One region of the Paenibacillus graminis genome, then DNA from elsewhere that is predicted to be linked to it. Evidence: riboswitches for the same ligand, from Rfam matches in the RefSeq annotation. Region 1 holds a riboswitch; each other region holds the start of a gene.
What was found. Region 1 has a riboswitch for thiamine pyrophosphate ahead of PGRAT_RS02330 (ABC transporter substrate-binding protein). Riboswitches for the same ligand answer to the same signal wherever they lie in the genome.
Positions count from the first base shown of each region.

Region 2: another riboswitch for thiamine pyrophosphate. It lies ahead of thiC (phosphomethylpyrimidine synthase ThiC); the one in region 1 lies ahead of PGRAT_RS02330 (ABC transporter substrate-binding protein).
Region 3: another riboswitch for thiamine pyrophosphate. It lies ahead of PGRAT_RS13390 (ABC transporter ATP-binding protein); the one in region 1 lies ahead of PGRAT_RS02330 (ABC transporter substrate-binding protein).

Region 1 is NZ_CP009287.1:515,966-526,232, forward strand. Features, by position in the region: gene PGRAT_RS02290 (ABC transporter ATP-binding protein) at 1-913, shown strand, start outside; gene PGRAT_RS02295 (ABC transporter permease) at 910-1,647, shown strand; gene PGRAT_RS02300 (sensor histidine kinase) at 1,654-2,805, shown strand; gene PGRAT_RS02305 (response regulator transcription factor) at 2,802-3,404, shown strand; gene PGRAT_RS02315 (ABC transporter ATP-binding protein) at 4,017-4,802, opposite strand; gene PGRAT_RS02320 (ABC transporter permease) at 5,090-5,851, opposite strand; gene PGRAT_RS02325 (thiamine-binding protein) at 5,848-6,141, opposite strand; gene PGRAT_RS02330 (ABC transporter substrate-binding protein) at 6,190-7,260, opposite strand; TPP riboswitch at 7,381-7,492, opposite strand; gene PGRAT_RS02335 (cobalamin-dependent protein) at 7,673-8,737, shown strand; gene PGRAT_RS02340 (ATP-binding protein) at 8,774-10,267, shown strand, end outside.
Region 2 is NZ_CP009287.1:158,887-169,153, reverse strand. Features, by position in the region: gene PGRAT_RS00835 (DUF438 domain-containing protein) at 1-1,160, opposite strand, end outside; gene PGRAT_RS00830 (DUF1858 domain-containing protein) at 1,174-1,401, opposite strand; gene thiC (phosphomethylpyrimidine synthase ThiC) at 1,631-3,325, opposite strand; TPP riboswitch at 3,447-3,552, opposite strand; gene trxB (thioredoxin-disulfide reductase) at 3,627-4,580, opposite strand; gene PGRAT_RS00815 (tetratricopeptide repeat protein) at 4,600-6,333, opposite strand; gene PGRAT_RS00810 (ribose-phosphate diphosphokinase) at 6,593-7,543, opposite strand; gene hisJ (histidinol-phosphatase HisJ) at 7,567-8,394, opposite strand; gene hisIE (bifunctional phosphoribosyl-AMP cyclohydrolase/phosphoribosyl-ATP diphosphatase HisIE) at 8,410-9,138, opposite strand; gene hisF (imidazole glycerol phosphate synthase subunit HisF) at 9,135-9,893, opposite strand.
Region 3 is NZ_CP009287.1:3,242,908-3,253,174, forward strand. Features, by position in the region: gene PGRAT_RS13380 (ABC transporter substrate-binding protein) at 164-1,216, opposite strand; gene PGRAT_RS13385 (ABC transporter permease) at 1,213-1,989, opposite strand; gene PGRAT_RS13390 (ABC transporter ATP-binding protein) at 1,970-2,764, opposite strand; TPP riboswitch at 2,856-2,959, opposite strand; gene PGRAT_RS31620 (TetR/AcrR family transcriptional regulator) at 3,039-3,692, opposite strand; gene PGRAT_RS13400 (DHA2 family efflux MFS transporter permease subunit) at 3,887-5,407, shown strand; gene PGRAT_RS13405 (IS3 family transposase) at 5,882-6,847, opposite strand; gene PGRAT_RS34030 (transposase) at 6,754-7,071, opposite strand; gene PGRAT_RS13415 (amino acid ABC transporter substrate-binding protein) at 7,535-8,386, shown strand; gene PGRAT_RS13420 (amino acid ABC transporter permease) at 8,443-9,111, shown strand; gene PGRAT_RS13425 (amino acid ABC transporter ATP-binding protein) at 9,125-9,877, shown strand; gene PGRAT_RS13430 (S-layer homology domain-containing protein) at 10,021-10,267, opposite strand, start outside.

The sequences.
Region 1 (10,267 bases):
GAGCCATGTGATTGAAATGAACAGGGTCAGCAAGATCTTTAATGATAAAAAGGCCGTTGACGGCATCAGCTTCACCATCGGGAAAGGCTCCATTACAGCCGTACTCGGGCCAAACGGCGCAGGCAAAACAACCATGCTGTCGATGCTGCTGGGGCTGCTTACGCCCACAGAAGGCACGGTGAAGGTATTCGGGCTTGCTCCAAAGGATGTGAAGGTGCGCGAACGCTGCGGGGCCATGCTGCAGGAGGTGAGCGTAATGGACCGGCTGAAGGTCCGCGAGATCATCGCTCTGATCCGCAGCTACTACCCGCAGCCGATGGATATGGAGTTTCTGGTCAGGGCGACAGGGCTTGCTCCGGCCGATCTGAACCGCTATGCCGAGAAGTTATCCGGCGGCCAGAAGCGCAGCCTGGCCTTTGCGCTGGCGCTGGCGGGAAATCCGCAGCTGCTGTTCCTGGACGAACCGACGGTTGGCCTGGATACTACGGCCCGTCGGCAGTTCTGGGACACGGTGCGGGAGCTGGCTGCGGGGGGAACAACCATTTTGTTCACGACTCATTACCTGCAGGAGGCTGAGGAGATTGCGGACCGGATTCTGTTGTTCAGCCAGGGGACGCTCGTAGCGGATGGCAGCCCGGAAGAGATCAAAGCGAGAATGATCAAGCAGTCGCTGTCCTTCCTGCCGGCCGGAGATGCGGCAGCTCTGCGCGGACAGCTGCTTAAGCTGGCGCCCGTTGTAGACTGCTATGACAAGGACGGCCGTATCCATGTGGCAACAGAAAATACGGACGAGGCGCTCCGGGCGATTTTTACAGGCGGACTTGCCGTGAGGAATGTGCGTATTCACCAGGGAAGCCTGGATGAAGCATTCGAACAATTGACCCGCAACCACGAGGAGGATATGAAACGATGAGAATTGTTGCTATGCAGTGCAAAGCAGAAATGCTGCGGATATTCCGCAATCCCTATTATGTATTCTGGTCTTTATTAATGCCCATCCTGTTCTATTTCATCTTCACCAGAGTGGTGAATACAGGGACGGATGATGTATCAGAATGGCAGGCGCACTACCTGATGTCCATGGCCGCATTCAGTGTAATGGGGTCCGCTATAATGACGCTGGGCATCCGGCTGGTCCAGGAACGGACACAGGGCTGGAACACATTTATCCGCATTACCCCGCTTCCGTCTCCCGTCTATTTTGCCGGTAAAATGTTCGGCCAGACCCTTATGCATCTATTTTCGGTGATCTGTATTTTTGCCGCGGGATATCTGATTAACGGTGTATCGCTGACCGCCGGACAATGGGTGCTGAGCGGAGTATGGATTCTGGCGGGCTCGCTGCCTTTTCTCGCGCTTGGCACACTTGTGGGCTTCATGAAACGGGTCGATACGGCGAGCGGTATCAGCAACGTGCTCTATATGGGTCTGGCGGTTGCCGGAGGCATGTGGATGCCGCTTGAGATTCTGCCAAAGGTAATGCAGCAGATCGGCCATTGGCTGCCTTCTTATAATTACGGGGAGGGGGCTTGGAAAATTGTTGGCGGGGGTTATCCGCAGTGGAGTAATATCCTGATTTTGCTCGGATATCTGGCTGCCTTTATGTTACTATCGGTCTATATCCGAAAAAAACAGGAAGCGGTGTAATCTACTATGGCGCGCAGGCAGTTCCGGTTGTTTCCGCAAAGATTCGGCTTTTTCCCTTATATGTGGCTCCTATACTTGTTGTTTCCGGTCATCAATCTGCAAGAGGAGCATGGAATCAAGCTGGTGCTTGGCGCAGCGATGCTGGTCCTGTTCGCCGTGACCTACCGGCAGCTTTATTGGGCCACCGGCAGAGCTTTTACCCTGTGGCTGGCTGTGCAGATGCTGATTATTGTAATTCTAAGTGCAGCCTATACGCCTTACGATCTGTTTATGGGCTTCTTTACCTCGAATTTCATCGGCTGGTACACAAGGGAGAAGCATTTTAAAATGGCTTTTGCTGTATTCGCGGCCATGGTGCTTGTCCCGCTGATCGCGGCTACTTGGGGAATGGCGGTAGGGGATTTGCTGTTCCTGTACCCATTCATGATTATTATGCTGGTCTTCCCGTTTGGCATACGCTCACTGTACCGCAAAAGAATGCTGGAAAAGGAGCTGGACCAGGCCAACGAAGTCATCAAGGAACTGGTTAAACGCGAGGAACGGATGCGGATTGCCCGGGACCTGCACGATACGCTGGGGCACACGCTGTCGCTGATTACCCTCAAGAGCCAGCTGGTCGAAAAGCTTGCGGCCAAGGATGCCGAACGCACGCAAGCCGAAGCCAGGGAGATCCAGCGGATTTCACGCGCGGCGCTGCGCCAGGTCCGTGAACTGGTGTCGGAGATGCGGGCCGTATCCGTAGCTGAAGAGCTGGCGGAAGTGGGGGAAATGCTGCGTACAGCGGATATAGCCATGGAAATCGAGGGCGATGCCCAGCTTGAGGGCGTATCAGACCTTACTCAGAATATTCTAAGTCTCTGCATCAAGGAGGCTGTGACCAACATTGTGAAGCATAGTGGAGCGGACTGGTGCCGGATTGCCCTTGCCATGACAGAGGGAGAGGTACAGATCTCCATTGAGGATAACGGAGTTGGACTGCACCCGCAGGAGCAGGAAGGCCATGTGCGGGACGAAGGCAACGGGATGAAAGGGATGGCTGAACGGCTGTCATTGATTGACGGTTCTTTGAAGCTGAGTTCAGGCGAAAAGAGGGGGACGGTCTTGACTGTTGCCATCCCGAGAGTCGTCAAGGAAAGAAAGGATGGAGTGACTGCATGATACGCATCGTAATTGCCGAAGATCAGCGCCTGCTGCGCGGGGCCATGGCTTCGCTGCTGGATCTGGAGGACGATATAGAAGTGGCAGGAGAAGCCGGGGACGGGGCGGAGGCGCTTGCTGTCATTGAACGGCTTCAGCCGGATGTATGCCTGATGGACATAGAAATGCCCTATAAAAGCGGGCTGGATGTAGCGGAAACCTTGAAGGCAAAAGGCTGCGCCACCAAAATCATTATACTGACCACCTTTGCCCGTCCGGGCTATTTGGAGCGCGGCGTGAAGGCCGGGATTCAAGGGTATCTGCTGAAGGACGAGCCGGTAGACAAGCTGGCGGATGCGATCCGCCGGGTCATGGACGGCCACCGGGAGGTGTCTCCCGAGCTTGTCTTCGGCAGCCTGCGGGAAGAAAATCCGCTGTCTGACCGGGAGCGGGAAATCCTGAAGCTGGCCGGCGGCGGCCAGAGCGCCGGGGAAATCGCAGCTGCGCTGCACCTCTCCTATGGTACTGTCCGCAATTACATATCCGAGATTCTGAACAAACTGGAAGTGAAGAGCCGCATTGAAGCCGTGCGGCTGGCGGAGGAGAAGGGCTGGATTTAGGGGAGTGCGCAGTGGAACTGAAGTGCAGATTTCCCCGGGTAGACCGGAGGGAAAGTGCGGTGGCGATTTTTACCAGATTGCCCGGGCATACTTTCTTAAACCGCAGCTGGGTGGTTGTGCTGGAAAGTTGGAAAGTAAAGAAGTTGGAAAGCAGGAAAGTCGGGAGTCGGAAAACAGGAAAGTCGGGTGTCGGAAAGTGTGGAACCCGGAAGGCAGTAAAGCTGGGAGTCCAAAGCCGGGAAGTGTGAAGGCCCGAAATCGGCGGGGGAGTAGGAGAAAAGTGCATGTGGGAGGAGTTAGTTGGAATTTGTACACTTAAATAGCTGGAATTTGCGTGTTTTTGGGATTTAGTTGGATTTCCTCCACCTAATTTAGGCTATGGACCAGCGAATAGGCTTCAGGAGCCGATTTAGTTGTACTATTTCCCACTAATGATTAAGTATCCTTGTTATATGCAGATTTAAGTATACTTTTTCCCACTAAATGCTGACCCGGCATAGCAAACCAGGCCCGGCTACCCTGATATAAAGGGCAACCGGGCCTGTTTATTGCAGCTGGGCCTAGACAGCTGGAATTTAAACTGCTTGAACCGCAAATTGCAATGGCGCAGGCTTACTTGGCAGCCTTCGCCTGCTCCTCGCGCATCCATTGGGACAGCTGGCGCTTCAGCTTCAGGAATTCGGGCGATTCCGTAATTTCCTCGCGGCGAGGGCGCGGGAAAGGAACATCGACGGTATGCAGGACGGAGCCGGGACGTCCGGAGAAGACGTAGATGCGGCTGGAGAGGAGCAGCGCCTCCTCGATATTGTGGGTGATGAACAGCACGGAGCGGCGGTTCTCCTCCCACAGCTCCAGCAGCCAGCGCTGCATTTCGCTGCGCGTCAGCGCATCCAGCGCGCTGAACGGCTCGTCCAGCAGCATCAGCTCCTGCGGCGCCAGCAGCGCCCGCAGAAAAGCGGCCCGCTGCTGCATGCCGCCAGACAGCATATGCGGGTAGGCGCGTTCGAACCCGCCAAGGCCGACCTTGTCCAGCCAGTGGCGGGCGGCCGCCCGCGCTTCCGCCCGCGGCTTGCCCTTCAGCTCACCCGCGAGCAGGACATTGTCTTCGATGGTCCGCCACGGGAACAGCGCAGGCTGCTGGGGCATATAGCTGATCTCGCCGCGCTGTCCGGTGACCGGCTTGCCGTTCATGCTTATGGTTCCGGCATCGGGCTGCTCCAGGCCGCCGATAATGTGGAACAGTGTGCTTTTGCCGCAGCCGGAGGGGCCCACGATGGAGACGAATTCCTGCGGCTCCACCTTGAGCGAGACATGGTCCAGCACCAGGGTTTCACGGCGGCGGTGGAAGAAAGCCTTAGTCACGCTGTCCACTTCCAGCGCTGGCGGCGCTCCGGCCATGCGGGCTGCATCAGCCCGCTCCGCCTCAGTCCGGCCCCCGTCGGGTCCGGCCATGCGGGCCGCATCAGCCCGCTCCGCCTCAGTCCGGCCCCCGCCGGGTCCGGCCATACGGACCGCTCCAGCCTGCTCCGCCTCAGCCTGCCCCCCGCCGCTGCAGCCCCGGCTGCCGTCAGCACTTGAGCCTGCGGCTCCATCGCGGCCGGTATCCGTAATATGAGTCATGTTCATTCCTCTTTCTTTCCGGAAAGCCTAAACCGGTTATTCTGTAACGTAGTGCTCAGCCTGTATCAAGAGGTCTTGCGCGGCTTCCAGCGGACCAGCCACTTTTCCAGCAGGGCGATCAGGGCGAACAGCACCAGACTAAGAAGCACAATAATTACAATGGCAACGAACATCCGGTCTGTGCGGTAGGAGGCCTTCTGCAGCAGCATGTAGTAGCCGATGCCCTTGTCCGCGCCGATCCACTCCGCGACCACCGCGCCCATGACCGCGTAGGTTGCGGAGATTTTCAGGCCCGAGAACAGGGAGGGCAGGGAGCCGGGCAGCTCCAGCTTGGTAAAGATCTGCCACTTATTTGCCCCGGCCATTTTCATATAATTCATCATGATCCGGTCGCTTTGGGCCAGCCCGCCCATGGCGGCGACGGCAACCGGGAAGAAGCAGACGAGTGTGATGAGGACGATTTTGGGCATCAGCCCGAACCCGAACCAGATGATCAGCAGCGGCCCGAGGGCAATCGATGGCACATTCTGGCTGAGAATCAGCAGCGGGTACAGCGCTCTTTTCAGCCAGGGCACTAGATGCAGCAGCAGAGCTACAATAAGGCCCACCCCTGTGCCGACAGGAAAGCCGATCAGGGTCAGCCGCAGCGTAGCCGCCGTATGCGCCCAGATGCCCGAAGCATTGCCCCGGGATTCGCGGGCGATATCGCCGGGGCTTGGCAGCATCCAGGAAGGTACATGGAACACGGAAACCGCCAATTGCCAGGCCCCCAGAAAAAAGATGACCGCCACAAGGGGCGGCCAGATTTGGTTCCAGTATGATCTCACGGCCGGTATTTTTCCGTCAGCTTGTCCATGCTGATCCCGGTGGGGTTATGGGCGATCTTGATCTGTGAGATGACGCTGGGGCTGCCGGAAGCGATCAGTGCTTCGTGCATTTGGCGCACCACTTCGAGCAGTTCGTTCAGTTCACCTTCCATCGTGGTTTCGAGCGGGTTCACCTGGTGTTTGACACCGGATTGCTGAATCACCTCAATGGCCTTGTCTACATAAGGAATGGAATCCTCGTTGTTCGGAGTTTTAGGGATGACTTGAATGCTGAGCAGGGTATTGGCCATGTCAATCAGATCCTTTCAGGTTTGGTATCGTAGGTTTGCACAGTAGAATTACTGGCCTTGCGGCAAATAATCATTGGTGAACGCTGAAGCGGCATCCAGCGGTTTGTCCAGCAGCTTCAGGCCGTACATCCAGTCGGCGTAATTCTTCCAGACCTCTGCTTTTTGCTCACCCCAGCGGGCGGCATCGTCTTTATATTTCGGGCTCAGCCATTTCTGGCTGGCGAGGACCAGCTTAGGGTCGAGATCCGGCACAGCCTTGGAGAGGATAGCGGCCGCTTCTTCCGGCTTGTCGATCGCATATTGATAGCCTTTGGTTGTAGCCGCAAGGAAAGCCTTCACCAGCTCCGGATGCTTGGCAATTTCCTTTTCGCTGGTGGTCAGAACCGGGGTGTAGTAATCCAGCTGCGGCGCGTAATCCTTCAGATACAGCATGTCAACCGGCTCGCCGCGCAGCTCGGCTTCGATACCGGTCCATGCATAGAAAATCCACGCAAAATCGATGTCGCGTTTTACGGCAGTGAAGAAGTCGGCTTCTCCGATGTTGACCAGCTTCACCTTTTTGACATCGCCGCCTTCAGGGTCCATGATCGCTTTCATGGCAGCTTCTTCAGCCGGGGAGCCCCAGCCGCCGTAGGTTTTGCCTTCAAAATCTTTGGGCGTCTTGATCTTGCGGTCTTTCGGAGCGGCAAACCCCGAGGTATTATGCTGGATGATGGCAGCGATTGAGACGAGCGGCACATCCTGCAGCCGGGCCAGTGTGAGCGCCTCCTGGGCACTGATGCCAAAAGCGGCTTCGCCTGAGGTGACCATTGTGTCGGCTCCGGCTGCACCAGGCTGCACTATTTCTACATCCAGGCCTTCCTCCTCATAATATCCCAGCTCCTTGGCTGCATAGAGGCCGGTATGGTTGGTGTTTGGCGTCCAGTCCAGAGCGACCTTAATTTTAGTCAGCTCTTTTGGAGCGTCAGCCGCCGGGGCGGTGGCCTCAGGCGCGGCGGAGCTGTCTCCGGATGGAGCAGCGCTATTCCCGCCGGAATTTGCATTATTGCTGCCGCAGCCGGCCATTACGATGACCAGCATGCAGCTGATGCAGAGCATTAGTGTTTTTTTGACTCCCATTTCTTCTCTCCTTCCAGCTCTCCCCAGTCTTCCAAATTCTGATGATGTCCATACCCAAAAAAGCGCCCCGGAGATCGGGACGCCTGCATTTGCGTTAGGGACCGCTTAAGCCAATTGGCTGAATAGCGGGTGATGGATTCCTACGCTGGCATTATCCAGATCAGGTATAAGGGTCAGTATCTTTGCGGGATACACTCTCAGCCGGCCCATTCCAGCCCCCCTGGTACTATGAAGTTATGGGTATTGCTGTGTTCTTACGGTGTATTATAGCTGTCGCCTGCGGGGTTGTCCAGTAGCCGTCTGCCAGAATGCGGAAATGTGCCCAGAACGTCCAGACCGCCGGGGTAACCTGGCCTTATGTTATAATACGGACAAGGCTCTACAATTCCGTTTCTGAAAAAGGAGTGACCCTATGTTCGCTGACCAGCAACATGCCGGAGAACGGCTGAAGGCGCTAGCGGAGCAGTTGGCGGAAGAAGTCACTTTGCGTCAGTATGAGCGGCAGCCCGGGCTGCGGCAAAGATTCGGCCCTTCCGGCATAGCAAGAACCAAGCAGGATTCTCTTTATCATTTCCGGTATCTGGCCCAAAGTGTGGCGCTGGATAGCCCGCTTTTATTTATAAATTATATTATCTGGCTGAAAGTCCTGCTCGCACAGTATAAGATTACGGCCGAGGATCTGCAGATCAATTTGGATCTGATGAAGGATGCTATAAGTTCCCAGGTGGAAACACCAGAAAAGGAGCTGATTATAAGCTATCTCGATATGGGGATACACCACGCACGCGGAGAGGACAGCCTGCCTACCTTTCTTCTTCCGGAAAAGCCCTATTACCACGAGGCAGAGGAGTACCTGAAGCTGCTTCTGGCCGGTGAACGCCGTAAGGCTTCGGAGTTCGTGCTGGGGCTGCATGAGGACGGTGTGCCTATCCGTGATCTCTATCTGCATCTCTTCCAGAACAGCCAGTATGAGATTGGCCGTCTATGGCAGCTAGGCCGCATCACTGTAGCCCAGGAGCATTACTGTACAGCCTGTACCCAGAGTATCATCTCCCAGCTCTACCCGCGTTGGATTGAGGCAGCACAGAAAAGCAAAAAAACGCTGGTAGCGGTCGGCGTGGGCGAGGAGCTGCATGAAATCGGATTGCGGATGCTTGCTGATTTCTTCGAAATGGAGGGCTGGAACACCTGCTACTTGGGTTCCAATATGCCCGCAGAGGGACTGATCCGCTATTTAAAAGAGCAGCCTGCCGATCTCCTGGCCGTCTCGATTACCATGACTTATCATGTGTCGGAGGTTCAGCGTTTGATTGCCTCGATCCGCACGCATGCCGGACTGGACCGCATGAAAATTCTAGTCGGCGGAATGCCGTTTAATATCGACAGAGCATTATGGGAAAAGGTTGGAGCCGACGGCTACGCCCCGGACGCCAAAGGGGCGCTGGAAATGGCGGCACAGCTGATTCCCCGGAACTAGCACCCAGAGAACTTATACAAAAGGCGGGATATAGAAATGGCCGACCACGAGCAGGAAGTCCGGAAACTGAGGGAAACCATTGAGCGGCTCTCGCATCAAGTAATTCAGGGACAGCAGAGAGAAGAACAGACCCTCGCAGAATTCTCCGCGATGAACAATGAATTAATTACGATGCACCGGCTGCTTGCGAAGAACAGTGCCGGCCTTAAGGAGATGAAGGAGGAGGCGGAGGAGGCCAACCGGGCGAAAAGCCTGTTTCTGGCTACAATCAGCCATGAAATCCGCACGCCGATGAACGGCATTCTGGGAATGACCGAACTTCTGGAGGCTGAAGGTGCGACGGACGGGCAGCGGGCTCATCTGGAAGTTATCCGGGAATCCGCACAATACCTGCTGCAGATGATCAACAACCTGCTGGATATCTCGAAGATTGAAGCCAGTAGAATGGTACTGGAGAAGACACCGCTTAACCTGCGTGGTCTGCTTGAGCATGTGGTCCGGCTGCTCTCTACGGCTGCCGTGAAGCGCGGGAATATTCTGAAATGGCAGGTTGCGGACAGAGTAGACCATACTCTAAGCGGTGATTCGTCGAAAATTCTTCAGGTCCTCATCAATCTGGTGGGAAATGGACTAAAGTTCACACAGAACGGTGAAGTGGAAGTGACTGTAAGGCTGCTTCGGGAGGATGCGGCCCAGCAGTACCTATGCTTCGAAGTCAGGGATGAGGGTATCGGCATTCCACTGAAGGATCAGGCAACGCTGTTCCGGCCCTATTCACAGATCAGCAGCGAGTCGGCAATGGCAGTGGAGGGCACGGGGCTTGGCCTGTCGATCTGCAAGTCCATGGTGGAGCTGATGGGCGGGACGATTATGGTGGACAGCGCCCCTGGCCGGGGCTCAACCTTCCGGTTTGAGGTTGCGCTGGATAAGACGCTGAGCCTGAAGGAACCGGCTCCCGCGGGTGAAGCGGTATTGCCGGAGGCCCGCTTCAGCACGCAGCCGGTGCTGGTTGCAGAAGACAACGGACTCAACAGCACCCTCTTGCTGCTGCAGCTGAAGAAGCTGGGCATTACAAATGTGCAGATGGTCGGCAGCGGCAAGGAAGCTGTCGAAGCCTGGCAGCAGGGAGAGTACGGGCTTATTCTGATGGACAGCAGGCTTCCCGGTATGAACGGAGGGGAAGCGGTCCGCAGAATCCGGCAACTGGAGTCTTCCGGGGCAAGGCCGAGAATTCCCATCATCGGGGTGACCGGGGATGGATCGGAGGAGAGCCGGGCACAGTTTTTCGAGGCTGGTCTGGACGACTGGGCGGTTAAGCCTTTGAACCTGGAGCGGCTGAGGCAGCTTCTGGACAGATGGTTCAGCCCCGGGCCTTATATCCCGGTGCTGGATGCGGATACCATTTCCGGTATCCGGGAAATGGACGGGGAAGAGGCGCCGCAGCTGCTCCAGGCGCTGGTGGAGATGTTCAAGGATGATACGCCGCTCCGGCTGACATCCCTGGAGGCAGCCTTTGCTGCAAGGGACCTG
Region 2 (10,267 bases), 360 kb from region 1:
ACAGCGAAATAACGGATGTAGATAAATTTATCTTTGATGGCAATCCAGAAGTCCTCAGCATCCTTGCGGCCTGCCTTGAAATCCGCCAATAGCTTCTCTACTACATGTACGCTTTGCGGCGGGTGGCAGTTCTGCACTGTGCGTCCAATGACCGCCTTGGTGCGGGCAAAAATACGCTCTTTGCCATGTGAGAAGTAGCGGACTACGTCATTTTCGTCAATAAACGTCAGGTCGACCGGCAAATGGTTCAGCACCGTTTCCAGCTGATGCAGTGACAACAGGCCCGTTTCGAAGCGGATAAAGCCTTGAGGAGCCACTCCTCCCTCTTGCGCTGGCGCTGCGGCACCCTCAGGCTCTGAAACACGCTCAGGAATCCATTCCCGCTCTGGTGCAGCCAGGCAGAAGCCGATTTCCTCGCTTTCCCGGGCGATTTTGACCCATTCATCCTCAGTCAGCTTATCGAGTGCCATCGGCAGCAGAATATTCTCTTCTTTAAAGATCATTTCATTAACTTCCTGAATAATGTCCGCCAGCAGACTGCTAAGTTCCCCGGCTTCCCCATTGTATGCACTGAGTGCGGCCTTAGCCTGCTTGATCATACTGCGGATACCGTCATCCACCCCCCACATCACCTTGGTAGGTCCATAGATGCCGTATTTCTCAAGGTAGGGAAACAGCAGATTCTCTTTGCGGCTGTAATGCTTGTCGAGATCGAGCAGCAGGCTCAGATCCTCCAACAGCTTGAACCTCATCTCTTCCGTGCCGCTTCTTAGAAATTTATCGGTGTGGAGCTGCAGGCGGAAATTGACAAGACGTTCAATCTCACGGTTCTCCAGCTTGAAGGTGTGCACGGGATGTCCCGGCTGTTCCTCCGGTTTATTGGAACGGTGAATCTCCTGGATCGACCCTTTGAAGATGGCCGTGTGCACAGAGCACAGTCGCTGCACCTCCTCTACAGGAATCCCCTCTTCTGTCATCAATGAATGCTCCATGGCCGAAATTTCTGCTACCGTAACATCGCCTACCGCTTCTGCAAAACGTGCTTTGACTTCCTCCACGCTTTTTCCGGCATGCAGCTCCTTGATGATTTCCCTAAGCATGGCTTGGCGGCGTGTCTGCTCGGGAACATCCACTTCCCGGTTGTTAATCAGTTCGCTCATTGTACTCTCTCCTCTATTGAATAATCTCGAAGCCATGGCGCTCAAAAGCTTGCCGGACGGTTTCGCGATCCATTTTTTTCACTGTGATTCCTTTGGACAGGGTCATGAACCTGCCTGCCGTCTGCAGCATGCCTGGCTTGGCGATATCGCGGAACCCCAGCTCCACCATAATATCTACGACCTCCGGATAACGGCTGACCAGCTCGAATATGGACTCATCCATGTTAAGGCTTTTGCTCATTGCGCTCTCCTCCTGCAGCTTAACCTCCGGCTAATTGATAACCTTTCTCAACACCAGCTTAGCATAGGGTACAGGGCCGGATTGTGATTGCAATCACAAAATCACAAACTTAATTAAGCTGACAACCAATTGGTTTAACCATGTGGATACGGAATGAAACGTATATAGAAAAAAGCTGCCTCCTCCGCATTTCATAGCGTCGGAAACAGCCTCTCGGAAAGGTTGCAGGTTATAGCATTCTGCTCAATCTGGACGAATTGCGGATATCGTGCGAGATCCGCATGCTGCAGAATTTGGGGCCGCACATCGAGCAGAAATGCGCTGTTTTGGCGCCTTCCGCTGGAAGCGTCTCATCATGGTACTCCAGCGCGCGTTCCGGGTCCAGCGACAAGTGGAACTGGTCACGCCACCGGAACTCGAACCGCGCCTTGGATAGTGCGTTGTCCCGGTCCTGCGCGCCCGGATGCCCCTTGGCCAAGTCAGCGGCATGTGCAGCAATTTTGTAAGTAATCACACCTTCACGCACATCATTCTTGTTCGGCAGGCCCAAATGCTCCTTCGGGGTAACGTAACAGAGCATCGCTGTCCCGAACCAGCCGATCATTGCTGCACCAATTGCTGATGTAATATGGTCATAGCCGGGAGCAATATCCGTGGTCAGCGGACCGAGTGTGTAAAAAGGGGCCTCCTGGCAAAGCTCCAGCTGCTTATCCATATTCTCCTTAATCTTGTGCATCGGCACATGACCCGGACCTTCCACCATCACTTGGACATCATGCTTCCAGGCCAAAGCAGTCAACTCACCAAGTGTTTCTAGCTCAGCAAATTGAGCCTCGTCATTGGCATCGGCGATGGAGCCGGGGCGTAGCCCGTCTCCCAGGGAAAAGGCGACATCATAGGTTTTCATAATCTCGCAAATATCCTCAAAATGCGTATATAAAAAGTTCTCCTGATCATGGGCAAGGCACCAGGCCGCCATAATGGAACCGCCCCGTGAGACAATTCCGGTCATTCTGCCAGCGGTAAGCGGAATGTAACGCTTCAGCACACCGGCATGAATGGTGAAGTAGTCTACACCTTGCTCCGCCTGTTCAATGAGCGTATCGCGGTACAGCTCCCAGGTCAAATCCTCAGCTATTCCTTTGACCTTTTCCAGCGCCTGATAGATGGGCACTGTGCCGATTGGAACCGGCGAGTTGCGGATAATCCATTCGCGGGTGGCATGGATTTTTGCCCCGGTGGAAAGGTCCATAATCGTATCGGCCCCCCAGCGCGTTGCCCACCTCATCTTCTCCACTTCTTCTTCGATCGATGAAGACACAGCGGAATTCCCAATGTTCGCATTGATCTTAACCAGAAAATTCCGCCCGATGATCATCGGCTCACTCTCGGGATGGTTGAGATTCGACGGGATAATGGCCCGGCCTGCCGCGACCTCATCCCTTACGAATTCAGGCCGGGTGTTCTCACGAATGGCGATATACTCCATCTCCGGTGTGATAATCCCCTGCCGCGCATAGTGCAGCTGGGTGACATTGCGGCCCTCACGCGCTCTTAACGGGCACCGGTGCAAGCCGGAAAAGCCTCCTTCCAGCGATCCGTCCGCTGTCCTTCCGTTATCTCCGGGCTGCACAGCTCTCCCGGCGTATTCTTCCGAATCTCCGCGTTCCGCAATCCAGCACAATCGGTGCGGCGGAAGACCCTTGCGGATATCGGTCTCTTGTCCGGCGTCCGTATAAATCCCGCTGGTATCATAGACACGCAGCGGCGCATTGTCCGCTTCTCCCGCCACGCCTTCAGTCCGGCTGAGACAGATTTCACGCATCGGAACCTGAATGTCCGGGCGTGAGCCCTCTACATACACCTTGCGGCTCGCGGGGAATCCGGAAAGATTAACCTCTTCCTTTTTTACTGAATCTGACATTCTTATCTCCTCCTCTGTGCTCTATGAGCAATTTGCAGATAAGATAATCACGCAGCAATTCAAAAAGCCGCTCCACCTGGAGCGGCTTTATTCAGGAACAGCCAAAGAAGGCTGCGCTAAAAAAGGTCCGACTCCACTTTCCTACGCTGGTATGATCCAGATCAGGTTCAAGGGTCCGGGAATCACTTATCCCGTCTCAGCCTATTCAGGCTCCCCTAGTGGGTATCTTATCTAATTAAATACAATTTACATGGAGTGGTATTTTGTGTCAATAAAAAATTTTGCTGATTGAGCGCCTCCGTTACTTATCCAGCGTTTCGCTCCAGTCATGCACCATCGAGCCCTCCAGATATTTCTCGGCATCCATGGCGGCCATGCAGCCGGTCCCGGCAGCTGAGATCGCCTGGCGGTAACGGGTATCCTGCACGTCCCCGCAAGCAAACACGCCCGGAATGTTGGTTTCGGTTGTGCCCGGATTAACCACGATATAGCCGTTGGCATCGGTAGTGATCTGGCCGCCCAGGAAGGCCGTGTTGGGTGTGTGGCCGATAGCGATAAATACGCCGTCCGCTTCCACAAGCTCTTCAGCACCCGTCTCATTGTTGCGGACCTTCAGTCCCTTCACCCCGGTATCCCCGATGGCGACTTCAAGCGGCGTGCGGTTCAGTGCCCAGGCCACCTTGCTGTTCTCCCGCGCGCGGTCCTGCATGATCTTCGAAGCGCGCAGCTCCGGACGGCGGTGGACCAGGGTCACGCTGGAAGCGAACCGCGTCAGGAAGCTCGCTTCCTCCATTGCGGAGTCGCCGCCGCCAACCACTACAATCTTTTTGCCGCGGAAGAAGAACCCGTCGCAGGTTGCACAGGTGCTGACCCCGCGCCCGACATTATCCTGCTCTCCCGGGATGCCCAGGTACCTCGCCGAAGCCCCGGTCGAAATAATTACCGACTCTGCTTCCAGCACACCCAAGCCATCCACGGTTATCTTAAATGGGCGCTGCGAGAAGTCCACAGCCTCCACCCAGCCATTCTTAAATTGAGCCCCAAAGCGCTCTGCCTGCTTGCGCATGTTATCCATCAGATCTGGACCCAGGATGCCATCAGGAAAACCGGGGAAGTTCTCTACCTCTGTCGTTGTAGTCAATTGTCCTCCCGGCTGCAAGCCTTCAATGACGAGGGGGCTGAGATTGGCACGCGCCAGGTAAATCGCAGCAGTCAGTCCTGCCGGGCCTGTTCCGATTACAATTGTTTTGTACATGAGTATATCCTCCTTAGGGTCAGATATTTTCCGTAAAAGGCGGCAAAATGTCCGCTGCCGCCCCGTCCTGCGGGAACCCGCATACTTGATGAATACGCCGCGCGTACCGGCTTACCATAGAGACCGAAACGCCGTAGCGCTGGGCAGCCTCACGATAGGTAAGCGGATGGCCATGCAGCTTGGCGGTCAAATATTCCAGAGCCGCACACCAGCCCGCAGTATGCCTAAACAAGGGAACATCCGGGTAGAGACGGCTTATAAACTGCTTCCAGAGGAGCTCAGCATCCTTCTTCAGAACGGCATCATACCGCCGGTCCATCACGGCAGCCGTATGATCAATAACCCGCTGCCAGTCCTCTTTCCATTCCGGTGGCCCTTTATGGATTGGCACGACCGGCTCTTGTACCGCCCTCTGGATTGTGTTCTCCTCCGGTGCGCCACCGATCAGGCGCTGCAGCCCGAGAAGTGCAGTCTCCTGCAGCGGCTCCTGCTCAGAAATCCCCTTCAGCACCTCGGACATTTCATCGTCCCCGATCCAGCGGAGCGCCTCTGTCACCTGAAGCTTCGTACTTGAATCACCGTAGCGCAGTGCCCAAAAGAACGAAGCGCGCAGCAGCGGATTATTCCGCACCTCCTCAGAGAAGCTGCCCATGTTGTTCTTCCACTGCTTGAGCTGCTCCTGGAAAGGCAGCTGATAATTATAGCTTACCGGAGGCAGCGGACGGCCTTCAGCCTGTGCCAGCTGAAGCTGGGACAGGAAAAACTTCGGTACTGCGGATTCCGGGTCCAGCTTCGCGGCCAGCTGCCAGCAGCGTACCGCCTCGCTCTCAAGTCCGCTGTTGCTTGCCGCAGCCGCACAGTAATGGTACAAGCTGGCATCGCCGCCAACCTCCTCGTCCTTCAGCAGGCGGCGGAAGTGCCCGTAGGCTGTTCTGTGCTTCCCCAGAATCCCCATCGTCGTAGCCATTTTGAATACATGCTCCTGGTGAAAAGGCACTGTGGCTTCCAGCATGCGCACCAGCCCCTCCAGCTGCTCCCGATCGCCGGCATACTGCAAGAAAATAGCCATGTTGCACAATGCATGCAGGTTCCCCGGGTCCTGCGCGAGCACTTCGCCAAGGCATTCCTTGGCTTTGGCAAAGCGGCCCATGTAGAAATAGGCAAGAGCCAGATTGTTATGCGCCGCCAGGAAATCGGGGATGTTCTGTACAATTTCTTCAAGCAGTGCGACCGCTTGCGGAAACTTTCCTTCCTCGAGCAGGCTGCGGGCTCTGTCATGCTCCACTACACCCTCCCGGCTGCGGATCCGGACCAGCGGAGCCGGACGGTTCAGCTCATATTGCAGCAGCTCCATCAGTTCTTCGGACTCGGCCATGAACTCTCCGCTCGCATCCTCCTGAAGATAGGTAACCAGACTGCGCTCGGCCTCTTCAAAGCTTTCCATATTTGCATAGTTATTAGCCATATAGAAGTGGCATTCCGTCATAGAGGGATCAATTTCCTCCAGAACATGGGTTAGGATGTCGTTGGACGCCTCATATTTCCCCATCTCGGATAATATACCCGCCATATTGCAATGATTCACCGGGTTCTCCGGTTCATATTCAACAGCTTTGCGAAAATTCTTCAATGCCTTATCATATTGAAAGCGGTCGAGTGACCGTACGGCTCTTTCAAAGAAAAAATTGGCATCCAGAGTAACGGGAATCACATTACCATTCTCCACGTCATTCTCTGAAGTTCTCTCAATCATGGAAGCAAGGCACCTCCCTTTGTAAGCTTCCTTATCCTCACGAAAAATAGGAGAGCGGCGGTAATCCCTGCGCTGGCTCCCATTTAAGTGCCGCCGTTACCATTTATGGTCCCGACTGTCTTCACACAGTATACCACATGTGACAGGGGGATTCTCAAGCTTAGAAGGGAGTCTCCAGAAGGTAAAAGCTTGAAAAATCCATCTTTGCACCCCGGCATGATTGATTCACCAGCCCGCTTTCCATAAAAAAAGACGCAGGCTAAATTCCCGCATCTCTGAACAGCTTGTCAATGGAACCGCCTTCGATAATAATACGTGTGGCTTCAGCCAGCATAGGTGCTACGGAGAGCACAGTGAAACGGCTGGAATGATCGTCCGGCAGCGCAATAGAGTCGGTAACAACAATTTCATCTATATTAGGGTGGACCATACGGCTCAAGGCGTCTCCGGAAAAAAGACCATGGGTGGCACAAACAATGCTGTTCTTGGCTCCCCGATCCTTCAGGCCCTCTACCACATTCACAATCGTCGTTCCCGTATCAATCAGATCCTCGATAATGATTGGCGTCCGTCCTTCTACATCACCAATCACATGCGTAATCACCGATTCGTTGTGAGCCGGACGCTTCTTGATCATGATGGCAAACGGTGAATCCAGACGGCTGGCCAGCTTCTCGGCCATTGAGGCACGGCCCGCATCCGGTGATACGACCACCAGGTCGGATAAGCCCTTCACCTTCAGATACCCACTGATTAGATCAAGTGCCGTCAAGTGATCTACCGGAATGTTGAAGAAGCCTTGAATCGCAGCCGCATGCAGATCAATCGTAATCACACGGGTGGCTCCTGCGGTTGTAAGCACATCCGCCACCATCTTGGCCGAAATCGGCTCGCGCGGCGCAGATTTCCGCTCCTGCCGTGCGTAGCCGTAATAAGGCACAATAATATTAACCGTTCTGGCTGATGCGCGCTTGGCGGCATCGATCATGACCAGCAGCTCTACAAACAGTTCATTAATGGGATGCGCGAGGGATTGCACCAAAAATACGTCACAGTTCCGGATGCTCTCTTCATAATGCACATAAATCTCGCCGCTCTTGAAGCGGGTCAGCTTAATCTGGCCCAGAGGGGCACCCAGACGCTCCGCAATATCTGCGGCCAGCTTCGGATTCGACGAACCGGAAAAAATACGCAATTGATGATGATGCATAGTACCCTCCTGGGGATCAAAATTTATAGTTCAAACGGAACGAGCGTACGGACACGTCCTTCAAACACAGCCAATTTGCGGAAACCTGTGCGCCACAGCAGGCTGCGCGCTTCCTGCAAGCCGTCTCCCAGCTTCAAGGGATCATGGGCGTCAGAGCCAAGGGTGAGCGGGATGCCCAGCTCCAGCGCCTGCTGGAGCACATGCTCCGAGGGGAACATCTCCGCGCAGGGCTTGGTAAGCCCGGAAGCATTAAGCTCCATCGCTATGCCGCTGCCGGCTATTGCCTTCAGCGCTTCCAGCTCCATCGCCTGCACCTCGGCCTTGCCCTCCGGTGTCTGTGGACCGTAGCCAAACCGTTTGATTACATCCATATGTCCTATAATATCATATAATCCCGATAACGCCGACTTCCGCACCGCATCATAATACCGGCGGTAGACCTCCATCACATCCCGGCCTTCCCAGCCCCCGGTCTGGCGAAAGTCTGTGATGTCCCATTCTCCGAGAAAATGCACCGATCCGATCAGATAATCCCACGGATACGGTGATAACAGCTCACGGATCTGCTCCTCATACCCTTCGATATAATCGGCTTCCAGCCCGACACGCAGCTCGATCCTTCCGCGATAACGCTCTTTCAGGTTCAAACATTCTTCGACGTAACGGGGAAGCTCCGACAGCGGCATAGCCATCTCCGGATAGTAGCTCTCCGGGTCCACATGGATAAGCGGCAGGTGGTCCGACAATCCGAGCTGCTCCAGCCCCAGTTCAATCCCCCGCTGTACGTATTCTTCCAGTGTTCCTACCGCGTGGCCGCAGCGTTCATGGTGGGTATGATAATCAATACGCATGCTGAAGGCTCCTTCCTAATCGCGGCGGGGCCGTTCATGGCGGGCGCTCAGCTCATCCATAATGTCATCCAGCGGAAGCTTGCGTTCCTGAAGAAGCACCAGCAGATGGTAGATCAGATCGCTGACTTCGAGGCGCAGCTCGGCATTATCTTTATTTTTGGCTGCAATGATCGTTTCCGAGGCTTCTTCGCCTACCTTTTTAAGAATCTTGTCAACGCCCTTGTCGAACAGATAGGTCGTATAGGCGCCCTCCGGCCGCTCGGCCTCCCGCTCGGCAATTACCCGTTCCAGTTCGCCCAGAACCGCAAACCGTTCATTGTCGTTCAGCCCTTGCCGTGCAGAGCCAGCGCCTTGACCTTCCTTAGCTTCTCCTGCTGCAGAGTTCCTCAGCGGGAGCTCGCGGAAGAAACAGGAGGTTTCTCCCGTATGGCATGCCGGTCCTTCCGGGACAACCTTTACCAGCAGCGTGTCGCTGTCGCAGTCATAATGAATCGAGGTAATGGCCTGGGTATTGCCCGAGGTCCCTCCCTTATGCCACAGCTCGCCGCGCGAACGGCTCCAGAACCAGGTCTGTCCGCTCTCCAGCGAGAGCTGAAGCGATTCTTTGTTCATATAGGCAAACATCAAGACTTCCAGACTGTTCGCATCCTGGACTACCGCAGGCAGCAGTCCGGCTTCATTCCAGCGGATACCCTCTAGCACCTCTTGCTGGCCCAGGGCTTTATTTTGTTCAGCTTCGCTCATCGGATCTCTACCCCTTTTTGCTTCAGATCTGCTTTTAAATCATGAATGGCAATCTCTTTATAGTGAAAAATTGTCGCTGCCAATCCCGCATCGGCTTTGCCTTCAGTAAATACATCATAAAAATGCTCCATCTTCCCCGCTCCCCCGGAGGCAATGACAGGAATGGTGAGCAAATCGCTGACCGCAGCGGTCAGCTTCAGATCAAAGCCGTCCTTGGTGCCGTCCGCATCCATGCTGGTCAGCAGAATTTCGCCCGCCCCCAGCTTCTCGGCTTCCTTGGCCCAGGCCAGCGCACGGATTCCTGTAGGCTTGCGTCCGCCGTGCGTGTATACTTCCCATTCGCCCCAAGCCTCATTATATTTGGCATCCATTGCCACTACAATACACTGGGCGCCGAAACGCCGTGCTCCTTCAAGAATGAGCTGCGGGTTGTTGACCGCTGCGGTATTGATACCGATTTTGTCCGCACCGGCACGCAGGATGCGTTTCATATCCTCTGGCGTGGAGATCCCTCCGCCTACCGTGAACGGAATGGCGATTTCACCGGCGGTCTGCCGTACAACTTCCACCATCGTGGCCCGGCCTTCGACAGAAGCGGAAATATCGAGAAATACGAGCTCATCTGCGCCCTCACGGTCATACAGTGCCGCCAGCTCCACCGGATCGCCGGCATCGCGCAGATTCACAAAATTCACGCCTTTGACTACCCGCCCGTCCTTTACATCCAGACAGGGAATGATGCGTTTGGCTAACATGGAATAACCCCCATTTCAATTTCGATCCCCCTAAATCCCCTTAGCCAAGGGGACCCCAAGGGCCCCGGCCCTCTGGACACCCGGATGGCAGAACTATAACTAAGCGGAAAAAGTAAAACTAATTCGCTGAAATTCTGGATACAGCTGGTTTTAGTTGGATTTTGTACATCTAATTCATGCAAATTCATCCTTCACGGCGGCTTTTAGTCTGATTAGTGGTACTTTTTCCAACATAGGCTGCTCCATAAGCCGAATGAGCCCAATTAGTGATACTTATTCCCACTAAGGATGACTGCTCTGTTCATAAGCTTGTTTAATTCAATCCATATAAGTCAAAAAAAGAGTACATCCCCAAAACAAACCTTCGTGTTCCA
Region 3 (10,267 bases), 2.7 Mb from region 1:
TCAAATGAGTGTACTTCGTACAAAAAACTGGCATCGAAAGCATAAAAAATTTATATGAGTTTAAGCGAGGTCTTCCAGCTTGATTGCATTTTCTGCAACAGAATCCTGCATTTACTAGGGTGGAACTGTCGTCTGTTGTATCTCGTGCACATTGCAGCACAACTCACAAATTGATAAAAGCCTCCTGCGTCTTGAAATCGCCATTCAGCAGTCCGTTGTCATTCAGCCAGGCCTTAACCTTGTCCCAGGATGCGGGGTCCTGATAGCCAAACGGCTGATCGCCGGCATCCATCAGGGGAAGCAGAAGCTCCAGGCTTTTGATTTCGATGTCTTTGTCCAGGGGAGCGGTAGCATCCTCGTGAGCCATTAGAAGGTCCAGCGCCTCCTGCGGGTGCCCGGCAACAAATTGCTGTCCTTTGCGTGCCGCCGCTATGAACTTCTCGATGTAACCTTCAGAATTCTGCAAGCCCGGATCGCTTGCAACCAGAACCAGCTCGTAGTAGTCGGGAACACCGTAATCCGTAGGGTCCAGCGAAATGACCGGATGCCCTTCCTTCTCCAGAATCAGCTGCTCATGATTAATGAATCCTCCGATAATTCCGTCTACACGTCCGGTTGAAATGGCCGGAATCAGGTCAAAACCCACATCGATCAGCTTCACTGCGGACGGATCGCCGCCATCGCTTTTGACCATTGTTTTCAGCATAGCTTCGTATAAGGGAACCGAAGAGTATCCGGCATTTTTCCCAGCCAGCTCTTTCGGGCTTTTGATCCCGCTGTCCGCCGGTAACATCAGATGGTTCAGCGGATGCCGGACGATGGCGGCGACAGACTTCACCGGAATCTGTTCTCCCCGGGCCATCAGCACCTGCGGCTGGTAGCTTAAGGCCAGATCGGCTTTGCCGGCGGCTACCAGCTTCAAGGCATCATTGCTGTCAGCGGGCATCTGGATATCCACATCCAGGCCTTCCTCTTTGAAATAGCCATTCTGTTGTGCGGCGTACAGGAAAGAGTGAACGGCGTTTGGATACCAGTCGAGCATAATCGTTAGCTTGTGGGGCTGCTGGGCGTTCTCTGCTGAAGCGGAGCTGGTTGGAACAGCATTGTTGCCGCCTCCACAGCCGCTTACTGCAATAGCAAGACATAGAAGCAGCGGTAGGGAGAGCAAGGAAAGACTCTTGTTACTAACGGGATGTTCAGAGGGAAAGATGTTCATCGATGAATGCCTCTTTTCTGCAAAATATATTTTTCGAGCAGCTTAATACTTAGGAACAGAACAATGCCGAGTACGGATAAAAGAAACACAGCGGCGAACATCTCAGCACTTTGCAGATTGCCCGCCATCCGGCGGCTAAAATACCCGAGTCCCCGGCTGCCGCCCAGCCATTCCCCGATCGTTGCGCCAATCACACAGTAGACAATTGAGAGCTTGAGTCCCGAAAACAGCGAGGGCAGTGCCGGAGGAATCTCGGTTTTCCGCAGAATCTGCCAGCGGTTCGCACCAAGTGTGAGCAGCAGCTCTTTGTACACCGCTCCGCTTTTGTGCAATCCGTCATAAGTGCCGATAACGACCGGAAAAAAAGCGGTCAGGAAGACCACCGCTACCTTGCTCCACAGCGTATAGCCAAACCACATAATAAAAATGGGGGAGAGCGCGATCAGCGGAATCGTCTGGCTGATGACCAGCAGGGGGTACAGCGCTTTCTCCACCGGAGAGAACATATGCATTCCCGTACCCAGCAGCACACCGCAGCACACGGACAGCGCAAAACCCAACAGCACCTCCTGCAGTGTAGCAGGCAAGTGTTCTCCAAAGAGCAGCAGCCTCTGCTCCAGCATTGCCGTCCATATGGCCGTAGGGGCCGGAAGAATGAAGGCAGGGACAAGCTTCAGCCTGGCTGCGCTTTCCCAGAAGGCAAGAGTCAGCAGCACCAACAGGGCAAAGGGGCCATATTCGTGCAAAAACTTTCTAAGATAGGTGCGTGTCATACAGCCTCCGTTCCAAATCCGCCCGCAAAGCAGCAAAATGCGGTTCATAATTCATGCGGTAATGCCTGGGGCGCGGAAGATCTACCAGGAATTCCTGTACACCGCCGCCAGCGCCGCCGGACATTAGATAGATCCGGTCACTGAGGAGGAGCGCCTCCTCCAGATCGTGGGTGATGAACAGGACGGTCTGCTCCAGACTGCCCCACAGCTCCAGCAGCCAGCGGTGAAGCCCGCGTTTGGTGATGGCATCCAGTGCTCCGAAGGGCTCATCCAAAAGCAAGAGCGTATTGCCGGCAGCCAGCGTCCGCAGCATAGCGATCCGCTGGCGCATTCCGCCGGACAGCTCATGCGGATAGCGCTGCTCTGTACCTTCCAGTCCAAAACGCTCCAGCAAATTACGGATACTTTTTACCGCTTCCGTTTTACTGCCTGTTCTGTTCAGCTCCCAGGGAAGCAGGCAGTTGTCCAGCACGGTTCTCCAGGGCAGCAGCAGATCCTGCTGGGGCATATAGGCAACCCGTCCCAGGCGTGATGAAGGATCGGCGGATGTCGTTCCCAGAACTTTAAGATCACCGCTGGTGTGCTGAAGCAAGCCGGCGATGATTTTGAATAATGTGCTTTTACCGCAGCCGCTGGCACCGACCAGAGAAATGAATTCCCCTTGGCGCACATCCATTGTCAGACCGCTGAATACCGGCGTCTCCGGAGATGTGCCGAAAGAATAGGACAGGTTCGTCATTGAGATCATATTCGTATGTACTAAGCCTCCTTTCATTGCGCGGCAACACAATAAAGACCCATCTGTCTCAAAGTGGAGACAAATGGGTCTGAAAGGTTCAGGCAGTAGACGTATAGCGGCACCGCTGATCGTTTCTGTTCCACTTCCCTCCGCTGGTATGATCCAGATCAGGTTCCAAGGGTCCGAAGCTTCAAGCTTCGTCTCAGTCGGCAGACTCCCCTAGTGAAATAGCAGGTCAATATTGATATTCGCAATTGCTAATTAATATAGCATATTCAGGCGGGTTGTCAAAGGATCTGTGCCGGAAAGGTTAAGTCCGTTGGATTCCAATGACGAACAGTGCGAGGACGCCCTTAGAGATTTCCTCTTTGGTAGAGCTGTGCAGCTTCTGTTGGTAGAGGTAGAGATCAGGGCTCAATACGGCAATAAGGGCGGTAGCGGCAAATTGCGGATCGACCGCAATCAGCAAGCCATCATCCGCGGCCCGCCGGATGCGCTGGGTCATCACTGCGTTCAGGCGGCGGAAAATCGGATGCTCGAACTGAGTAAGCTGTTTCTTGCCGGTGAACTCGGACTTAATCATCTGCAGCAGCTCAGCGTGCTGGTCTATGAAATCAACGACCTGCTCAATACTGCTCTGCAGGTCTTCCAACGGGGCAGAAGATCCGGCTGTGGCCTGCAGCTCCTGTTCCAGACGGGAAAGAAAACGCTCGGAGCTGGTTGAGAGCAAGGCAGAGCAGATTTCGCCTTTGTCCGTGAATCTGCGGTACAGCGAACCCTGGCCGATTCCCGCCCGCTTGGCGATGCTGAACATACTGACCGCCTCTAGGCCGTTCTCGGCAAACAATGCCTCTGCAGCCTCAAGAATCCGCTGGACATAAGGGTCCTGATAATCCCTGGCGGGTACCGGAGGTTCTTTTGCTGGTTTGTTGGTTGGTCTGCGGTCTGGTTCGTGTGAATTCATGGCAGGCTCCTTTCGGAAATGCAGCATCTATATTAGAAAAAAATGAAAATTAAATTGACAGTGCGGACAATTGTCCGTACACTGAAAAAGCAATACCGGACAATTGTCCGTTCGTATCATTTATTATATAGATAAAGCTGCGCAAAGGTCAATGTACGCCTACCGGAGCAGTTCAACTTAGGAGGAGATAGAAGATGGAGCAAGCGTTGAAGTCGGATGCCGATTTTCGCCTGTCAAGCATTCTGGTTCCGCTGCTGGCGATCATTGCCGGTGTGTTCATGGTGGTGCTGGACAGCACGGCGATGAATGTGGCTTTGTCCACACTAGTCAAGGATTTTCATACGGATCTAAATACTCTGCAATGGATCGTGACCGGATATATGCTGGCTCAGGCCTCAGTGATTCCGTTGTCCGGCTGGCTGTCTGACCGGTTCGGAGCCAAAACTGTTTTTCTCGCCGCAGTTATTGTATTCACCATCGGCTCTCTCCTCTGTGCCACCCCGAGCCGTGCGGAATGGCTAATTGCATTCCGTGTGCTGCAGGGACTGGGGGGAGGCTGTGTGCTTCCCGTTGGGATGGCTTACGTGTATAAGCTTGCTCCCAGGAGCAAGGTTGGCGTTGTTATGGGAATCATGGGGATTCCGGTGCTGTTTGCTCCGGCGATCGGCCCTGTACTGTCCGGCTGGCTTGTGGAGTACCATTCCTGGCGCTGGATTTTCCTCATTAATATTCCGATTGGCATCATTTGCCTGCTGATCGGTTCCCGGAAGCTGCCCAGATCAGAGCGGACCCAAGTACCGGGCATGGATAAGCTCGGGATGATTCTCGGGCCTCTGGCCTTTGCCTCCCTGTCGTACGGTGTCAGCCAAGGTGCGGATAGCTGGACCTCAGACAAAACACTGATCGGGTTATCCATGGGCGTGCTCGCCTTAATCGCTTTTGTGATTGCAGAGTTTCGCTCGGAGACCCCGCTGTTGGAACTGCGGATTCTGCGCTCCGGCGATTTCAGCACAGGCATTCTCGTACAATGGATTGCCCAGTTCGGCTTATACGGCGCATTGTTTCTGCTTCCGCAATTTCTCCAGCAGGCCCGCGGCTTCGGAGCTTTTGATACCGGTCTGACGATGCTGCCCCAAGCCATTGCATCCGGACTGATGATGCCCATTGCCGGGATTCTATTCGACAGGATAGGTGTCCGCTGGCTGGTGGTTTGCGGTCTTAGCCTTGTCTCTGGTGCCTTATTCCAATATTCGCATGCAGATCTTGCCACACAGAGCAAAGACCTGATCCTGCCGCTGATTATGTGCGGCGCGGGCATGGGGATGATGGTAATGCCTATGAATACCCATCTTCTGAACAAGGCCCCAAGCCACCTGGTGAACCGGGTTACTTCTCTGACCAACTCGATGCAGCAGGTAATCAACTCTCTGGCGGTATCGACACTGGTCACCATCCTGACCTCAAGGGCGGCAGCGCGCGGGGCGGAAATGCAAGAAGCTGCGGCTGCGGCCGGGAAGAATGCGGCGAATGCTTCTCCCGAAGCGTTGAAGCTAGCTGCACAAACTGTACTTGCCAAAGGGTTTGACGATACCTTTCACATCATGATCTTCGTAGCGCTGGGCGGTGCTGTGCTGGGTCTGCTGCTGCGGAGAGGGCGCAGAGTCAGACAAGACGGTTCTAAGACCGAGGTGCAGACTGAAATCATGCACGGATGATTTTTTATGAATACAAAACCCCGTTCACCGGATAGGTGCTAACGGGGTTTTGTCGTTTGAGAAATGATAAAATCATAAAAATGAAGAGATCCTGGAAGTTTAAGGTGATATAGGCGGTGCTTGAGGCTTGGGTACCATCCGCGTGGTGAAGCGGACAGATTGGACACCATCGGCGGAGTTTAAGGGGCAGGTTGGGTGCCATCAGGAGAGTATAGCGGACATGCAAACCAAAAGATGCTAATCTTGTCTCTTGCATAATATTTCCGGGCCTCGTGTCCTCGTGCACTCGAAGCCCCAGTAGCTCCGTAACCTCGCTTTGTTATTCAGTAGGGATATCCCTTAGCGCCTTCCGAAGAAGCAGCTGTACAGTGCCAGTTGGAAAAAGGGAACTTATTTATCCCCAAAATCAGCAAATGGAGAGCATGAAGTGGAAAAATGGACTTCCGTCAAGAAAGTGGACACAAAAAAATAGATTTAGGCAGTCTTTCTCTTCTTGAACTTCGCTGCAAATTGGGCAGGGGAAACATAACCCAGCGCACTGTGGATTCGCTTGCGATTATAAAAAAATTCAATGTACTGGAACATCTCGTCCTGCGCGTGCTGCTTCGTTTTGAACTTGGTGCAATAAACAAACTCTTTCTTTAGTACGCTATGAAAGGATTCGATGCAGGCATTATCATAGCAATTTCCCTTACGGCTCATGCTCGCCTTCATGTGATATTTTTTTAGACGTTTACGGTAATCGGCAGAGGCGTACTGTGATCCCCGATCGGAGTGATGGATGAGTCCCTTTGGGGGCCGCTTGGCCTTGTAGGCGTCGTCCAGTGCGCCCAGTACCAGATCCGTCGTCATTCGTTCCTCCAGTCTCCAGCCGACAATTTCTCTCGTGCAGAGGTCGAGCACACTGGCCAGGTACAGCCTACCTTGCCGGCAGGGAATGTAGGTAATGTCTGTGACCCAGACTTTGTTAGGCTCGGCCGTCGCAAATTTTTGATTCAGCAGATTGGGAGCAATGGGCAAATTGTGATTGGAATCCGTCGTTTTTACACGAAACCGCTTGGCTACACAGGAACGTAATCCGAGCTCTCGCATGTATTTTCCTACCGTCCGCTCGCTAATGGTGAACCCTTCTTTCAGCAAAAGCTCGGTAATTTTGGGGCTACCATAACGTTGTCTGTTGTCCTTGAAATGATAGATGATCCGCCGGAGCACCAGCGCCTTACGCTCGGCTTGAGGGCTCGAGGTAGCGCTTCGCCATTTGTAATACCCGCTCCGGGACACTTCAAAAACGCTGCACATCTTCTCCATTCGAAACTCGGAGCGATGATCTTCGATGAACTGAAATCTCAGTTCTTTGGTTTGCTGAAGATGTGCACAGCTTTTTTTACGATGACGAGCTCCTCTTCGACGTCTGCAATTCGCTGCGCCCTTGCCTGTAATTCTTTTTCTTGTTCCGCCAGTCGCTGCTCAAGTTCGCGAACCTTTTCCGCACTGTTTACAGGTTCATTCCCGAACTCCCGATACTTTGCCAGCCAGTTGTGCAGTACGCCAGGGGAGATGCCCAGCTCCTCCCCAATCTCCGTCACCGTCTTCGTCTGTTCCTGAATGTACTTGACCGCTTCTCTTTTAAATTTTTCATTATACCGTTGCCGTTGTTCACCCATGTGAACACCTCCTCGTTAAGTTCATTATTCATACTCTCTTAACGGGTGTCCACTTTTTATTCTACTTTCAAAAGGAAACTTAACTGGGCATTATTAGCTCGTCGGGAGTGATGTAAGCTAAATTAGTTGCCCTTTTTCCACTTTACCTGTGGAGAATAGGGAGTTCGAGCAAATTAGTTATCCTTTTTCCACTTAAATTGGCCGAAGGATTATATGGTTTGTTGGCCAAACGTTATTTTGGCCGTATGTACTCTTTTTCCCGCTGGTGGATTTAGCGGTGTTTTGGGCAAACTAACACAACTCGGCCTGTAAATTCGGAGGCCTGGGACTATTAAAACGGTTACAAATATAATTCCGATGTTTATAATCGGAAAAGTTCTTGACTCCGCTGACACGCCGGTGTTACTATTCAACTTGCCGGGAAAGCCGGAATATACAGAGATGATGAGAGGGGTTAACTATTATGAAAAAACTAAGTCTGACTATCCTGATGCTGCTTACGGTGGTACTGGTAGCGGCATGCGGCAATAATACCAAAAATACGGCAGGAAATAATACAGCTGCCAAATCCTCTGCGGCTCCGGCTGCAGAAGCTTCAGCTCCTGCGGCACAGAACAGTCTTGATGCGGTCAAAGCAAGCGGCAAGCTCCGTATCGGAACTGAGGGCACCTATGCACCGTTTACTTTCCATGATGCCTCTGGCAAACTTACCGGATTTGATGTGGAAATCGCTGAAGAGGTGGCCAAGCGGCTGGGAGTAAAAGCGGAATTTTTTGAAACCCAATGGGACGGCATTTTTGCCGGGATGGATGCCAAGCGCTTTGATGTTATTTTCAATGAAGTTTCGATTACGGATGAGCGTAAGGTGAAATATGATTTCTCCGATCCGTACATTGTCTCCAAGGCGGTATTGATCGTTGGTGAGAAGAATGAAGATATTAAGACTTTTGCTGACCTGAAAGGCAAAAAAGCCGGCCAGTCTCTTACCAGTAATCTGTCCGATATCGCCCGCGAGAACGGTGCGGAGATTGTGGTTACCGACGGATTCAACCAGGCGATTGACCTGTTGACCTCCGGCCGGATTGATGCAACCGTGAATGACGGACTGTCCTACCTGGATCTGAAGAAGCAGAAGCCGGATGTTAAGATTAAAGTTGTCGACGAAATCCCCGAGGGTTCCCAGAGCGCTGCTGTCTTCCTCAAGGGCAACGATGAGCTGGTAGCGGCAGTGAGCGAAGCGTTGACAGCAATGAAAAGCGACGGCACGTACCTGAAGATTTCCGAGAAATACTTCGGTGCTGACGTTTCCAAATAATAACGGATGGACCAGGCGGCTCCGGCCGCCCGGACTCCGAAAAGGATGTCTGATCAATGGATGACCGTAAAATACAAATTTTCCTTGATTCCCTGCTGCCCCTGCTCAAAGCCGGGGTGGCTTTTACCATTCCGCTCGCCGTAGTTTCCTTTATTCTGGGACTGCTGCTGGCTATTTGTACCGCACTTATCCGGCTCTCGCCTTGGACTTTACCGAAGCTGATCGCCCGCTTCTACGTCTGGATTATCCGCGGAACGCCTTTGCTAGTACAGCTGTTTATTATTTTCTACGGGCTGCCGGCGGTGGGCATTATCCTTGATCCTTTTATAGCTGCGACCATCGGGTTCACGCTCAGTGTAGGGGCTTATTCCTCCGAGATTGTGCGGGCTGCAATTCTGTCCATACATAAAGGCCAGTGGGAAGCTGCATTCTCCGTAGGGATGACCCGGGCACAGGCGCTGCGGAGAGTCATTCTCCCCCAGGCAGCACGTGTTTCGGTTCCGCCTCTGTCGAACTCTTTTATCAGCCTGGTCAAAGACACCTCACTTGCCGCGACGATTACTTACGTAGAAATTTTCAAAACAGCCCAGCAGATTACGGCAACCTCCTATGAACCGCTGCTGCTCTATAGTGAAGCCGCCTTGTTCTACCTGCTGTTCTGTTCCGTGCTGTCAGTTCTGCAAAATTACCTGGAGAAGCGGCTCGACCGTTACTCGGCAAGATAAAGGAGGAGTACCTGTGATTGAAATTCGTGATTTGCATAAATCCTTTGGGCCCCTCCAGGTGCTGAAGGGTGTCAGTCTTACCGTGGAGCCCGGCAAGGTACTGGTTATTATCGGTCCTTCAGGCTCCGGTAAAACAACCCTGCTGCGCTGCTTCAATCTCCTGGAACAACCTGACAGAGGGAGCCTGACACTGGGCGACATGAAGCTGGAATTCACAGCGGGAGGCAAAATCCCGCAGCGTTCTGTGCTGGCACTGCGCCAGCGGACCGGGATGGTCTTCCAGTCTTACAACCTCTTCCCGCATATGACGGCTCTGGGCAACGTGATGGAGGGCCAGGTTACCGTTCAAAAACGCTCAAAAGAGGAGGCGCGCAAGCGGGCCGTTGAACTGCTGACAAAGGTTGGCCTTGCCGATAAAGCGGATGCCTATCCGCATCAATTATCCGGCGGCCAGCAGCAGCGCGTAGCCATAGCGCGGGCGATGGCCGTGGAGCCGGAGGTGCTGCTGTTCGATGAGCCGACCTCGGCGCTTGATCCGGAGCTGGTAGGCGAGGTGCTGAAGGTGATCAAGCAGCTTGCTTCGGAAGGCATGACTATGGTCATCGTCACCCATGAGATGAAATTCGCTGCGGATGTGGCGGATCAGATTATTTTGATGGATGGCGGTGTGATTCTGGAGCAGGGCAGGCCGGAGCAGGTGCTGGAGCATACAACCAACCCGCGCGCGCTGCAGTTCCTGAACCGGATTAGCGGCGAGGAGATATAGTCCGGCCCGCACGAGCAAATAACAGTACTCTGATCAATAGGGAACATCAAAAAGGCAGTCCGGGGGAATCCGGAACTGCCTTTTTGAATTGCCCATCCGTCATTCCATCCCCAGGGAAGCGGGTGTGGAATGCAGAACCTTGTTTAGCTCTGTGGCGCGGTATCTGTTTTGGATTTCAGGTAATCTAGTGCGTTGTAGAGCATAACGGCCGCTTCGGCGCGGGTGATTTCTTTTTTTGGATTGAAATTGCCGTTTGCATCCAGAGCGTTGATGTTGTATTTCAGCGAGCGCTGAATGCTGCCCTGGAAAGAAGGCTCCAAGGCGTCAGCGTCGGCAATATCTGCTGGGACAATATTGATCATCGGCAGATTGCCGACCTTTTCTATGCCC